Regions from separate parts of the Lysinibacillus sp. RS10 genome, predicted to be linked through region 3. Evidence: riboswitches for the same ligand, from Rfam matches in the RefSeq annotation. Region 3 holds a riboswitch; each other region holds the start of a gene.
What was found. A riboswitch is a leader RNA that binds a small molecule or an ion and turns the genes downstream of it on or off. The one in region 3 is predicted to bind S-adenosylmethionine.
Positions count from the first base shown of each region.

Region 1 (3,181 bases), 760 kb from region 3:
GTCAAAAAATTCACAATTTTATTTGCCCATAGTTGGGTTGGACTTGTTAAAAATAGTACGATCCCAATTGCTAAGCCAAGTATAAATGTGATAACTGTAGAGATCGTTGTCATGTACAATGTTTGATACGTAGCTTCCCACATTTTTTCCCAGTCGACATTCGGAAAGAGACTAGTTAGCATTTGCAATCACCTCCGTTTGTACTTCGACTGTATTTAAGTAGTTAAGTGCATCCGCAACATTATCCTTTGAGCCGTTTATTTGCACTATAAGTGTACCGTACGCACCATTTTTCGTTTGCGAAATATTACCATGTACAATGCTTACTTCCACATCAAACTGTTTCACAAGATGTGAAATGACAGGCTGCTCTGTTTTTTCTCCTACAAAGATCAGCTTTACAAGTTGTCCAGTAGGGTAATTTGCTTTAATTTGAGCCACAGTTTCCTGTGTTTCTTTCGTATCTGTAATTTGAGAAACAAATTTTTTCGTAATGGTAGCTTGCGGTGCTTGGAATACTTGTAATACCTCACCACGCTCTACAATTTCTCCGGCTTCCATAACCGCTACACGATGACAAATTTTGCGAATAACGTGCATTTCATGTGTAATTAATACGATCGTTAGACCTAAGCGTTCATTAATATCGACAAGTAGATCAAGGATAGCATCTGTTGTCTCCGGATCGAGTGCAGACGTTGCCTCATCGCATAATAATACCTCTGGGTTATTAGCAAGCGCGCGCGCAATACCTACACGTTGCTTTTGTCCCCCTGATAGCTGTGATGGATACGCCTTAGCACGTCCCCCCAAGCCAACAAGTGTGATCAATTCGTTCACTCGTGCTTCACGTTGTGCCTTTGGAACACCTGCGATTTCTAGTGGGAAAGCGATATTTTCCTCAACAGTTCTTGACCAAAGTAAATTAAAATGCTGGAAAATCATACTTACCTTTTGTCTAGCATCTCTGAGCTTTTGCCCCTTTATAGATGAAAATTCTTGATTGTTAACCGTCACCGTACCAGTTGTAGGCTTTTCTAAACCGTTTAATAAGCGAATCATCGTACTTTTACCAGCGCCACTATAGCCGATAATGCCAAAAATTTCACCTTTATTGATTGAAAGATTGACGTCTTTGACTGCAGTTAATTCGCCATTCGCGGTTTTGTATTTTTTTGTAATATTCTGAAGTTGAATCATAGCGAATTCTCCTTTTCTCATATCAATTATGCCCCGACATAATAGCGTTCGGAATCGGTTTGTGCTTAGGCCTGCACGAGGGACGACACGATGTCGGTCATTTCGATAATGCCACAGGACGTGGCGTTTTTACCGATGCAGGTCAGTTAGCCGTTATCGCATGGATGCGATGATTTTAGGCTAACATCCTATATTGAACTCATTTCCGATTCCATGACATCCGCCGAAGGCATTGAGCCAACGTGATGTTGGTCACTCAGTCGTGTGTTGAAAGTAGTTAAAAAGACCCCTTCACTTATAGACAAGTAGAAGGGGTCACGTAATTATACGCTAAACCGTTCTCTCATCTTTCAAAGATAAATCTTTGAGTGATTTGGCACCTTTTCACTTTGTGATGGTTGCCGGGCTTCATAGGGCACTTCCCTCCGCCACTCTTTATAAGAGTTCGATATATTTATTTTTTTTAGTATATTCGTACTTTATCACGCTATCAAAGTTCAGTCAATTGATTTTTTTAGCAATTCGTATAAAAATGGTACGGATTGAAAGGCATATACCTTTTCTGTTACTTTTCCGCCATCACACACGAGTAAACATGGTACACTTTCGATTTTATTATCAAAAGCTATGTGCTCTATAAAATTAATATTCGCTTTACCAACCTGTAGCTGTGGCAGCAATTGCTCGACAATCGTCATCATTTTCGATGCAACTGCACACGTTCCACACATAGGCGTATATAAATAAAAGGCAGCCTTTTCACCGGACTGTACAGCCGTATCCCACTGCTCTTTTGACCATTCTTCCATCTTTTCACGCAACCTTACAAAATATATTCATTATGGATTGAGAAGTGTGCACGCAGCAATATCATCGCTAACACCTTTCTCGGAGTTGTCTCAACTTCCTTATATGTCGGCATCGTACGTAAATGCTCAGCCTCTGGATAATGTCTGTCCATTAATGCCCGTAGCTTATCACCCGATGTATCTGCATCAAAAAATGTATAAAGCTCACAGCCCTCATATGGATCGAGTAACTCTTCTAATTGATGTACACCAATGGTACCATTCGTACAAAGTATTATAACATCTTCACTTAAAATAGGTTTAATTTGAAGTTTATCCGAACGACCTTCGACAATTAAGCATTTTCCCTCGAACATCACGCCACCCCCATTAGACATATACCTTATAGCTCATTATATCCATTACGCTCTGTCGGTGATCATATAAGACACCCATTGATAAGGGCCTACAACGGCTTTCGTCTCCCCAACTATAGTGGGAAATGATTAAAGATAATAAAAAACGCCGGTGATTTCCGACGTTTTTTAGGGCTTGTCTTATTCAGCAATCATTTCTTCGTATTGCTCAGCTGTCATAAGCTTTTCAACTTCTGATGCATCAGCAAGCTCTACAACGATCATCCATGCTTTTTCATATGGTGATTCATTCACGAATTCTGGGCTATCTTCTAAATCTGCATTTACTTCAACTACTGTACCTGAGATTGGTGCGTATAATTCAGAAACTGTTTTTACAGATTCTACACTACCGAATGGATCATCTGTTTTAATTTCGTCGCCAACTTGTGGAAGCTCAACGAAAACGATATCTCCAAGTTCAGATTGTGCGAAGTGAGAAATACCGATACGTACTTTACCATCTTCTAATTTTACCCATTCATGCTCTTCAGAGTAACGTAAGTCTTTTGGTGTGCTCATGCAATAAACCCCTCCATAAAATATGTAGTATATTCACTTTCAGTTTGCCATACTTCTCCTATAAAAACAAGGATAAATAGGGTTATTTCCAAGCTTGCTCAAAATCTGATTCTTTAAACCCTAAAGTTACTTTTTTCCCATCTGTTACGATTGGACGTTTAATCAGCATACCATCTGAAGCAAGCAGTTCAAGCTGCTCCTCTTCAGTCATGTCAACAAGCTTATCCTTTAAGCCAAGCTCACGATATTTCATAC
Region 1 is NZ_CP167122.1:870,779-873,959, reverse strand. Features, by position in the region: gene ACB089_RS04430 (methionine ABC transporter permease) at 1-182, opposite strand, end outside; gene ACB089_RS04425 (methionine ABC transporter ATP-binding protein) at 172-1,200, opposite strand; SAM riboswitch class I at 1,541-1,644, opposite strand; gene ACB089_RS04420 (thioredoxin family protein) at 1,698-2,009, opposite strand; gene ACB089_RS04415 (hypothetical protein) at 2,024-2,365, opposite strand; gene gcvH (glycine cleavage system protein GcvH) at 2,546-2,926, opposite strand; gene ACB089_RS04405 (arsenate reductase family protein) at 3,009-3,181, opposite strand, start outside.
Region 1: it holds a riboswitch for S-adenosylmethionine, as region 3 does, so the genes downstream of both, ACB089_RS04425 (methionine ABC transporter ATP-binding protein) here and ACB089_RS00695 (cyclase family protein) in region 3, are expected to answer to the same signal.

Region 2 (3,181 bases), 710 kb from region 3:
AAATAAAAAAATCCAATCGTTTTGATTAATCTTTCTTTCAAAACAATTGGATTATTTTCAATGTAAAATCAATATTTTCTAAAGCCACACCTGTCACTCTAAAGTGATGAAGCTCAGGCTTTCTTTTGTTTCGGGTATCCAATAAGGATAGCGATGATCCCGCAAATTCCTATCAAGATCGGATAGAAAGAGTATTGTAGCATGCTCACTGGCGATATTCCGGCTACGCTTGCGGCTGCCAGGAATTGGGCTCCGTATGGGAGAAGACCTTGGACCGTACAGGAGAAAATATCTAATATACTTGCGGACTTTCTTGGCTCAATCTCATACTGATCAGCAATATTTTTTGCAAGTGGACCAGCAATTAAAATAGCAATCGTATTATTGGCTGTAGATAAATTAGTTAGACCCACAAGGCCGGCAATCCCAAATTCAGCACCCTTTTTTGATTTAATTCTTCGTGTCGCAAGGTGAAGCAGGAAGTCGATTCCTCCGTTAAACTTAATAACCTCCACCATTCCAGCGATTAATATTGCAAGAAATGCCATTTCATACATGCCTGACATTCCTTCGCCAATCGTTTGCATAAGGCTCATTAAGTGATAGCTGCCATCCGCTAAGCCCACAGCACCGGCGAGAACAATCCCAAATGCCAGAACAAAGAAAACATTCATGCCAGCTAACGCTAAAATAATAACTAAAACATAGGGAACAATTTTTACCCAACTATAGCTTAAATGTTCTACTTGTGCGGTTTCCCCCATTGTGATAACCCCTAAAATAATGCTCGTTACAACAGCTGCCGGTAACACAATCCAAAAATTCACCTTAAATTTATCCTTCATTTGTGCGCCTTGTGAACGAACGGCAGTAATGGTTGTATCTGAAATAATGGATAAATTATCGCCAAACATCGAACCGCCGACAATCGCTGCCATTACTAAAGCCATGGAAAGTTCGATATGCTCGCTTATCCCAACTCCAATCGGCGCCAGTGCAACAATCGTTCCCACCGATGTACCCATTGACAGGGAGATAAAGCAGGCAATGATGAACAAGCCTACGACAAGCAGGTTTGGCGGAATGACCGATAAAGCAAAGTTAACAGTGGAGTCCACAGCCCCCATACCTTTTGCTACCTCTGAAAAGGCCCCAGCCAAAAGAAAAATAACAACCATCAGCATGACATTTAAATTTCCTGCGCCTTTGCAGAAAATATCAACCTTCCGCGAAAACGATTCTTTTCGATTCATCGCCAGAGCCACAGCGCCCGAAATGGCAATGGCTACAATGACAGGAAAGGCATAAAAATCACCTGTAATAACCCCTGAACCAATAAATAAAACTAAAAAAACAACAAATGGGATCAGCGCCCATGGATTCTCTTTCTTCATTGTTCTACCTCCAAAATTTAAAAATGGATACATCCTTGTCCATTTTTTTTCTAAAAAAAGACCTCTTCTTGAAATAACAAGAAGAGGTCTTATATTTATAAAACACTCCTCTTATCTATCAAGCCATTGCTTGCTGGATTTGGCACAGTAACTTAATCACAAAGTTCCGCTGCCGAGATATCATAGGGCCAGTCCCTCCATCTCTCTTGATAAGAAGAAAAAATATATTATTTTTTTGCACAATAATGAAATACTATAATAAAACATCTATATTTGCAACATGTTTTTAATTAAATACTATTTCAGAGAACATAAAAACATTTTTTTAAGAAAGAAAATTCGCTTTAAGGCGACTATGGTAAAAAAAGAGAGGAGCGATTCATGAAGTGCTAAATTAAGATGTTAAAAATATTGGTGTAATCATAGAACCATCTATCACGACGATAGGCAATTAGATTGTTAATACAGGAGAATGACAAAGATGTAGGTGCATTTGCAGAAATTGAAGGTATAGAAAATGTGAAGCAAAAAAAAGTAATCATCTATTGTAAAGAGATATATTTAAAAAGCTCAATAGTAATCGTAGAGACGACTAGACTGATTTAGTTTCTTTTAACAAAAAAAGACACTATAAAAAGAATAGAACCTACCACAAAACCAATTAATTGATCTAATAATAATTCATCTCGAAGAAACCATCTGAAAATAAAAATGCCTCCAAATATAAGCATAGCTAAAAATCCGATATATTTTATTTTATTATGTAGCATCTTCTCACTCCCTCAGTTTGAAATAACCGTCATACCTATTGCAGTAAGAACAGCAATAACAAATGCTCCCACTATAATCCATTGAGGCATATCTTTTTTTCCGTCTCTCGTCACAAATATTCAGTAACGCTAACAACTAAAAATAAAACTAAAGCGGGTATAGCTAAAACATTAATTGTAAGCTCTTTGTCTGTTACGAGCATTAAAGAAACGAATAACATTCCATAGGCTAATGCTACATAAAATCCATTACTCCATTGACCTACAACTCCGGATTCAATCAACTTTTTCTTGTTAGTAGTCATAGTCGATATTTAGTCCTTCCATTTTAATTAATATTGGTATTTTTGTAAAATAAAGATACTATTGCTAAAATTAAAAATGCTTTAGCAAACGTTTTTGTAAATTCCTTAAAATCATTAGGTATATATTGACTGGTGATAAACGCTATTACTGCCATTACTATATAAGTTAAAATGCTTTTTAATTTTGTATTTTTTATTGTAATTAAATACATTAATGATTCAGCAAATAAAATAATAAGTAATAAAATAAATGTATTTATTAACACATAACCCAAAGTTTTCACCTTCTTTTAAAAGGTTAAAAAAGGATATCAAAGAATTGATACCCTTTTTATAGAATTAAATTTTTCTATTATTATCTTGTGCTTCTAACCACTCCTATTCATATGGATATAATATTAAAGCAGCACCGAATGGACCTATTTTACTCGGTAAATTAGAACTCCAGTTTCATTCAACTTTTTCTTATTTATAGTCATAGTCGACATGTAATCCTTCTCGTAATGGCGCTTGTCGTATTAATGAAACTTTGGCGTTTTATTACGAATGAAGATTGGCTGATTTATTTAATCAATATGCGTGGTTAGCTGATTTACTAAATTTATTAATAAGAAGTTGAATAACACCTCCTAAAAGACCAAATATTAGTACACCTGTCCATGTTACATTAGCTTTAAATACACTATCTTGAATATGAACATAAACAATATCT
Region 2 is NZ_CP167122.1:825,792-828,972, forward strand. Features, by position in the region: gene ACB089_RS04170 (Na+/H+ antiporter NhaC family protein) at 114-1,394, opposite strand; SAM riboswitch class I at 1,503-1,610, opposite strand; gene ACB089_RS04175 (hypothetical protein) at 2,275-2,469, opposite strand; gene ACB089_RS04180 (hypothetical protein) at 2,493-2,744, opposite strand; gene ACB089_RS04185 (hypothetical protein) at 3,040-3,181, opposite strand, start outside.
Region 2: it holds a riboswitch for S-adenosylmethionine, as region 3 does, so the genes downstream of both, ACB089_RS04170 (Na+/H+ antiporter NhaC family protein) here and ACB089_RS00695 (cyclase family protein) in region 3, are expected to answer to the same signal.

Region 3 (3,181 bases):
GCGCTGTGGTAGGTGCGGCAGGGGGAATTACCTTAAGCTACTATATAGGCTATAGATTCGGGCTACCATTATTGCGAAAATACGGTCCAAAAATCCATATTACTGAACAGAAAATTGACGTTACTAAAAAATTATTTGCAAAAATAGGACCGATATTATTAGTAGTCGGGTATTTTATTCCTGGTGTACGTCATCTAACAGCATATATTGCGGCTATTAATAATTATCCTTTTAAAAAGTTTGCTTTCTTTGCTTATACGGGAGCAATTATATGGACATTTACTTTTATTACCTTAGGAGAAGTACTTGGGGAGGAATGGCGTTATGTTGGGTTATATTTATCCCGCTACAGTATGTATCTTATAGCATTGTTCATCATAATAATTTTGATCGTTTATTTTATTTTTAAAAAAAGGAATTCACCTAAATAAAAAGGGTCTGAATCAATACCTATCATGGATTGATTCAGACCTATTGCTATTTTTAAGGCACTATTGCAAATGAACGCACAGGGAATCCAGAGGCCTTTTCAGGTTTTGGTACAATATTGAAAATAACAGCACCTTTAGGAGGTAACTTATCCAAATTTGTCATAAGCTCAATTTGGTAAGTATCTTGCTCAAGCACAAAATATTCGCCATCTAACTTACCGTTTTTACGAAAATCAGCTGCTGCATCCGTATCAAAAGTTTCGTGACCAATAGCACTAACTTTTCGTTCGTTGAATAAAAATTGTAATGCTTCTAATCCCCAGCCAGGAATATGATTATTACCATCTGCATCTTTGTTGCTGAAAGCCTCTTTATCTGGCCAACGTTTACTCCAATCAGTACGAAGCGCAACAAAGGTACCTGCTTCAATTTCCCCGTATTCAGCCTCAAAGTCAAGAATATCTTGGATACTTAATGCGTAGTCGTTATTCAATTCGGCTGCCTTAGATTGATCAATAACGATCAGTGGTAGGACTAGTTCTTTTAACGCCAATTCGTCTAAAAAGCGTGTATCTCGCACAAAATGGATAGGTGGATCGATATGTGTTCCATATTGCCCAGGGAAAGAGAATTGTTGCGCAAAGAAACCATCCTCATGGGAAAATAATGTTTCAAATTTTGCATCATCAAACATAAAGAAATGAGGTGAATTAGGACCAAATGTATGTGTTAAATCTATCCATTCTTTCGATTTCAATAGTTGAAGTGCTTGTAAAAGGTCGTTTGTCATAATATTTTCCTGCTTTCTTGTAATTATTTTTGGATGCTTAGACTTTGTTTACTAGCGAAAATAAAAAAGAGCCCTCCTTGTAGAAAGAGGACCCTTGTGCAAAGCAACTAAGTAAGTCTTCTCATCTTCAAGGCTGATTTCGCCAATTGGAATTAGCACCATACCTATAGGCTGGTTGCTGAGACATCATAGGGCCAATCCCTCCGTCTCTCTTGATAAGAAAAAATATAAGAATTTTCAGAAATAGATTACGAATACTTTAGCATATTTATTTATAGTTTACAAGTCCAATAGGGATACATAGTTAAAAAATTTCCAGAACCTTCAAAGTGTCATTTATAGTAATTTAAATAGACAACACATAGTCCCCACTCTTTAGTGGATTTCACCAAGTCAAATTTACGGTTAGCTTACAACAGTCACTGTCAGTAAATAGTATACGGATTCCATCTGGTGTATAGTTAGTTTCGAATTTGATGGTAATACCTGTTGACGCAATTAATTTTTCAACTTCTGTTTTATTTGACAGTTGTGCTGCGTTCATAAGATCATGGGCAAATTGCTCGGATTCATCAATTTTATCCGTCAGTAATTGTGCTTGCTGCATAATAACCTTAATCCGTTTCGCAGAAGTCTTCAATTTATTTATATTGACGGGTGGGAATGGATTGCTGTTTGCTGGGTTCGTCGGCATTGCTAGATATCTTGAAGGTTGTTGAGTGGCCATTGCCCATGTTGGATAATAGTTAGGGTAGACAAAATACGGATAAGGATTGTAATACAACTAAATTCCTCCTATCCTATAGTTGATACCTTATCTTATGTATAAAAATGTTTTCGGTGTTAGTGACTGATGTGAAAAACCTAGTACTGTAGGGGAGTAGGGAGAAAAGATTTTACTCTGAGATAAAAAGGGGTTTAAAGATGAATATTCGTGAGTATATAAAAAAAGGTTTTGAAGTTTACTACGAGCACTATAATCAGGTTTCAGAAGATGGATTTTGCAGATGGATGCGTCCAGATGTTCCTGTTGAGATGAAATTAGCAGATATTGATGAAGAATGGTCAAGATGGAAGATGGTCCCTTCTGTAGTAACGGAAGATGATATTCAAGCTTTAGAAAAAGAGTTCGGACTTCCATTTCCTGAATGGTATAAAGCCTTTATTTCAACGTATCACCATTATTTTGATGTCATACCGGAACAAAGTGTTGATGAACCTTTAAATAACGTTAGAGATATGTATAATCCATCGTTATGTAGTTTAGGATATCTTCCGTTTTCATGGGATGAAGAGTATGGAAAAATAATTTGCATTGATTTAAATGACAATGCAGATGAAGAGACTTGTGCAATATATGAAATTGATCATGAAATTTTATTTGATGATAATGCCGATATTCAAGCGTCATTAGACTATCTATATCCAAATTTTAAGGCGTACTTTGATGCTACGTTCCTTAAATATGGTGAATAACAAAAGGAAGCCCTGGCTATTGTTAAGGCTTCCTTTCATCATTTTTATTCTAATACATACAAAGTAAGGGATCTATTGCTTCTTTCTATCAAAGATTAACCATAGGAACGTAGTAACCGCGGCAATCATCACCATACCGAATCCGTATATAGGAGTATGAGCTAATGATTGGTGGCGAACAATGATTCCTCCAATGTACGATCCTAGAAAAATACCAATGTTAAAGGCTGAAATATTTAATGCTGAAGCCATTGAAATAGCTGATGGTATATATTTTTCTGAAAGCTGAACGGCATAAAGCTGTAATCCCGGTACATTCATAAACATAAATAGCCCCATCATAAAGACCATTATTAATCCAACGATTGATGATTCTAAAAAGAAGTTGATGCCGAGTAGTGCTAATGCTAAGCCTATAAAGATAATAAAGATAGAACGTAAAGGGTTATTATTCGCAAAACGACCACCTAATGTATTACCGATG
Region 3 is NZ_CP167122.1:114,628-117,808, forward strand. Features, by position in the region: gene ACB089_RS00690 (DedA family protein) at 1-431, shown strand, start outside; gene ACB089_RS00695 (cyclase family protein) at 484-1,221, opposite strand; SAM riboswitch class I at 1,340-1,443, opposite strand; gene ACB089_RS00700 (hypothetical protein) at 1,607-2,005, opposite strand; gene ACB089_RS00705 (SMI1/KNR4 family protein) at 2,146-2,697, shown strand; gene ACB089_RS00710 (MFS transporter) at 2,770-3,181, opposite strand, start outside.

Region 4 (3,181 bases), 2.2 Mb from region 3:
AATGCAAGCAATAACAACAACCAAAATGCTTCTAATAATGCTAGTAATAACAACAGCCAAAATTCTACTACGAATGCAAGTAATAATAACAATCAAAATGCCTCTAATAATGCTAGTAATAACAACAGCCAAAATTCTACTACGAATGCAAGTAATAATAACAATCAAAATGCCTCTAATAATGCTAGTAATAGCAACAGTCAAAATGCTATACAGAATGAAACTAATAGCAATTGCGGAAATACTACAAAAGGTCAAAATGAATCTGCCAATGAAAACCCGTCAGAAAACTAACAACATATTTGGATTTAAAAAATGATGACCCTGATATGATCAAGGTCATCATTTTATTTAAGTGTTTACAGAACACATGAACTAAATATGATATTCAAGTTCATCAACGAAATCCCATTCATATGGTGTTTCTTGGTAAACATAGTAGTTCAACCAGTTTGAAAATAATAAATGAGTGTGGGCACGCCACGTATTAATCGGTTCATTTAATGGATCATCACTTGGGAAGTAATTCACTGGAACCTCAATATCCAAACCTTTTGCGACATCACGACTATATTCATCTGCTAATGTAGTCGCATCATATTCAAGATGTCCTGTAATCATAATGTTTTTATTATCCTTCGATTGCACAATAAAGACACCAGCATCTCCTGAGTAAGATAGTAATCGTAAATCAGGATGGTTGCGTACTTCGTCAATAGAAACAGAAGTATATCGTGAATGTGGGGCCGTAAATAAATCGCTAAAGCCTCGAACTAAATCCACGGTTAAATCCGTAATGACATGAGAATAAACACCTGAGCATTTAGCAGGGAGCTCAATTTTGCCAATACCGTAATGATGGTATAACGCTGCTTGTGCGCCCCAACATATATGAAGGACCGATGTCACGTTTTCCTTGGACCAATCCATAATTTCTGCAATTTCCTGCCAATAGTTCACGTCCTCAAAAGACATTTTTTCAACTGGCGCACCCGTAATAATCATGCCATCATAGCGACGATGGCGAATTTGATGAAAGGTCGTGTAAAATAGCTGTAAATGTGATTTGCTCACATTTTTCGATTCATGTGTGGCTGTGTTTAAAAATGTTATATTAACTTGTAGAGGTGTATTACCGAGTAAGCGCAGTAATTGTAGCTCCGTTTTTTCTTTTTCTGGCATCAAATTTAAAATTAATATATTTAACGGACGTATTTGTTGAGTTTTCGCTCTATCCTCTTCCATGACGAAGATTTTTTCCTCACGTAAATGTTCTCCAGCTGGTAAATTTTTTGGAATATTAATTGGCATCTTGCATTCCCCTCTCTTGTATTTCTCTACATATAAAGAATTTTATAAGTCGATCTAAATTAAAAAAATCCCCCTCATTCCATTTGAGATAGAATGAGAGGGATTTTAACCACGTTCACTCTTATCTCTCAAAGGACAAATCCTTTGGTGGAATTAGCACCTTTCTAACATTTGTTAGAGGTTGCTGAAGCGTCATCGGGCCAAATCCCTCAGCTTCTCTTGATAAGATTATTTAATTAAAAAGAATTGTAACATGAACAATTAAGAATATCAATAATACATAGAATATTTTGTAATTAACATGCATGTTCTTCTCTAAATTGATGAACACTAATCCTGATGCAAATCATGTTGACGCTATGAAATATTATGGTAAACAAGCCGTAATTATGTTACCATATATCTTTAGTAATAGAGAGGAACGTGAAAAGTTTGATTAAAATTGAATTTCCAAAACCAGATTTAGTGATTCGCCAACGCGAACAAGATTTAAAGCCAGGTGATGTACCAATCACACCATACCATGGTTTTATTGATTTCCATAAAATCACACGTGAAAATGGTGGCATTTTCTTATTCTACAACGAAGAGAACGAGCTATTATTTGTAGGTAAAGCACGTAAAATTCGTCAACGTATTAAAAAGCATTTTGAGGACAACGTGTCACCGATGAAAAATCATCGTAATGAAATTTTCAAAATTGAAGTGTATGAAGTGGAAGATCCAATGGAACGTGAAATTTACGAAACATACGCGATTAATTCATTCCGTGCTAAATACAATGTTGATAAAGTATTTTATTAATCTTTAGCAAAAAGACCGAAATCTCCTTTAAGGGGGTTTCGGTTTTTTTCGTTAGGCTTATTCTTCCTATAAACCTGTTATTACATGATCAAAATGTGTGGACTTGCCGTTTATATACACCTCGATAATTTCCTGCTCAGGGTCTTTTGTAATTTTATAAACATATTGTTCAGCAACATCGTTGGATAGATTCATTTCTTCGAATTTTATTTTTAATATATCACACTGTATCTCCAAATCAGCATGTGCAATCCCTTTCGAATAAACAACAATGTAAAAAGTCTTTTCCATCACTGATTAATTGGAGCTTATTATCGGAAATTATTTTCTTTTGCACTTCATCTGGAACAACAGCAATTTCACTAATACTTAATGCGGAAGTATTACATGCTCCTAAGATAGTTAAGGTCAACATGAATAAAATGATAATTTTCTTCACTATTTATCCCCGCTTTCATGCAACAGCCATAATTATTTTTATTTATTATATTTTAGGCTCATTACCATAACGTGTGGTTGAGGTTCCGACTTATATACAAAACATACGTCTTTATAAATGTTGTAGTTTTATAAAAAAGATTGATTAAAGATCCTGTGTTGATATGCAGAATCTTTTCTTATTCCACAATCGGACCAGATTGTGGAATAAGATTTTTAAAAGAACTTTACTAACATTTGTTGAAATATTTCCTTTAGCTTTTATATTTAAGTGGTGAGTTGTATTTATATTGTAAAATGTCATATGTAATTTAAGCGGGTTATGAAGAAATTTTTATTGACAAAATAATTTTTTTCTGTAAAATAAAAAACAATTCAAAAATATTTGTATAGAACAAAGGCTATGAAAAGAAATAGTATCAATTATTTTTACGAACAGAAAGTTACCGGTTGATGAGAGGTGCATGTAAAACGATTGAGAATTCATCTTGGAGCTGTGTACCGAAAAGATCATTCTAAGTAGGCTACGCCGGTAAGCACCCGTAATCATGTGCGAGAGTATCGTCAAATGACCGTACTTCTTGAGGTAAGTAATGTGAATTGCTTATAAATTAAAGGTGGTAACACG
Region 4 is NZ_CP167122.1:2,304,676-2,307,856, reverse strand. Features, by position in the region: gene ACB089_RS11840 (endospore germination permease) at 1-294, shown strand, start outside; gene metA (homoserine O-succinyltransferase) at 376-1,311, opposite strand; SAM riboswitch class I at 1,430-1,540, opposite strand; gene ACB089_RS11830 (nucleotide excision repair endonuclease) at 1,744-2,115, shown strand; gene ACB089_RS11825 (hypothetical protein) at 2,182-2,406, opposite strand; T-box leader at 2,948-3,181, shown strand, end outside.
Region 4: it holds a riboswitch for S-adenosylmethionine, as region 3 does, so the genes downstream of both, metA (homoserine O-succinyltransferase) here and ACB089_RS00695 (cyclase family protein) in region 3, are expected to answer to the same signal.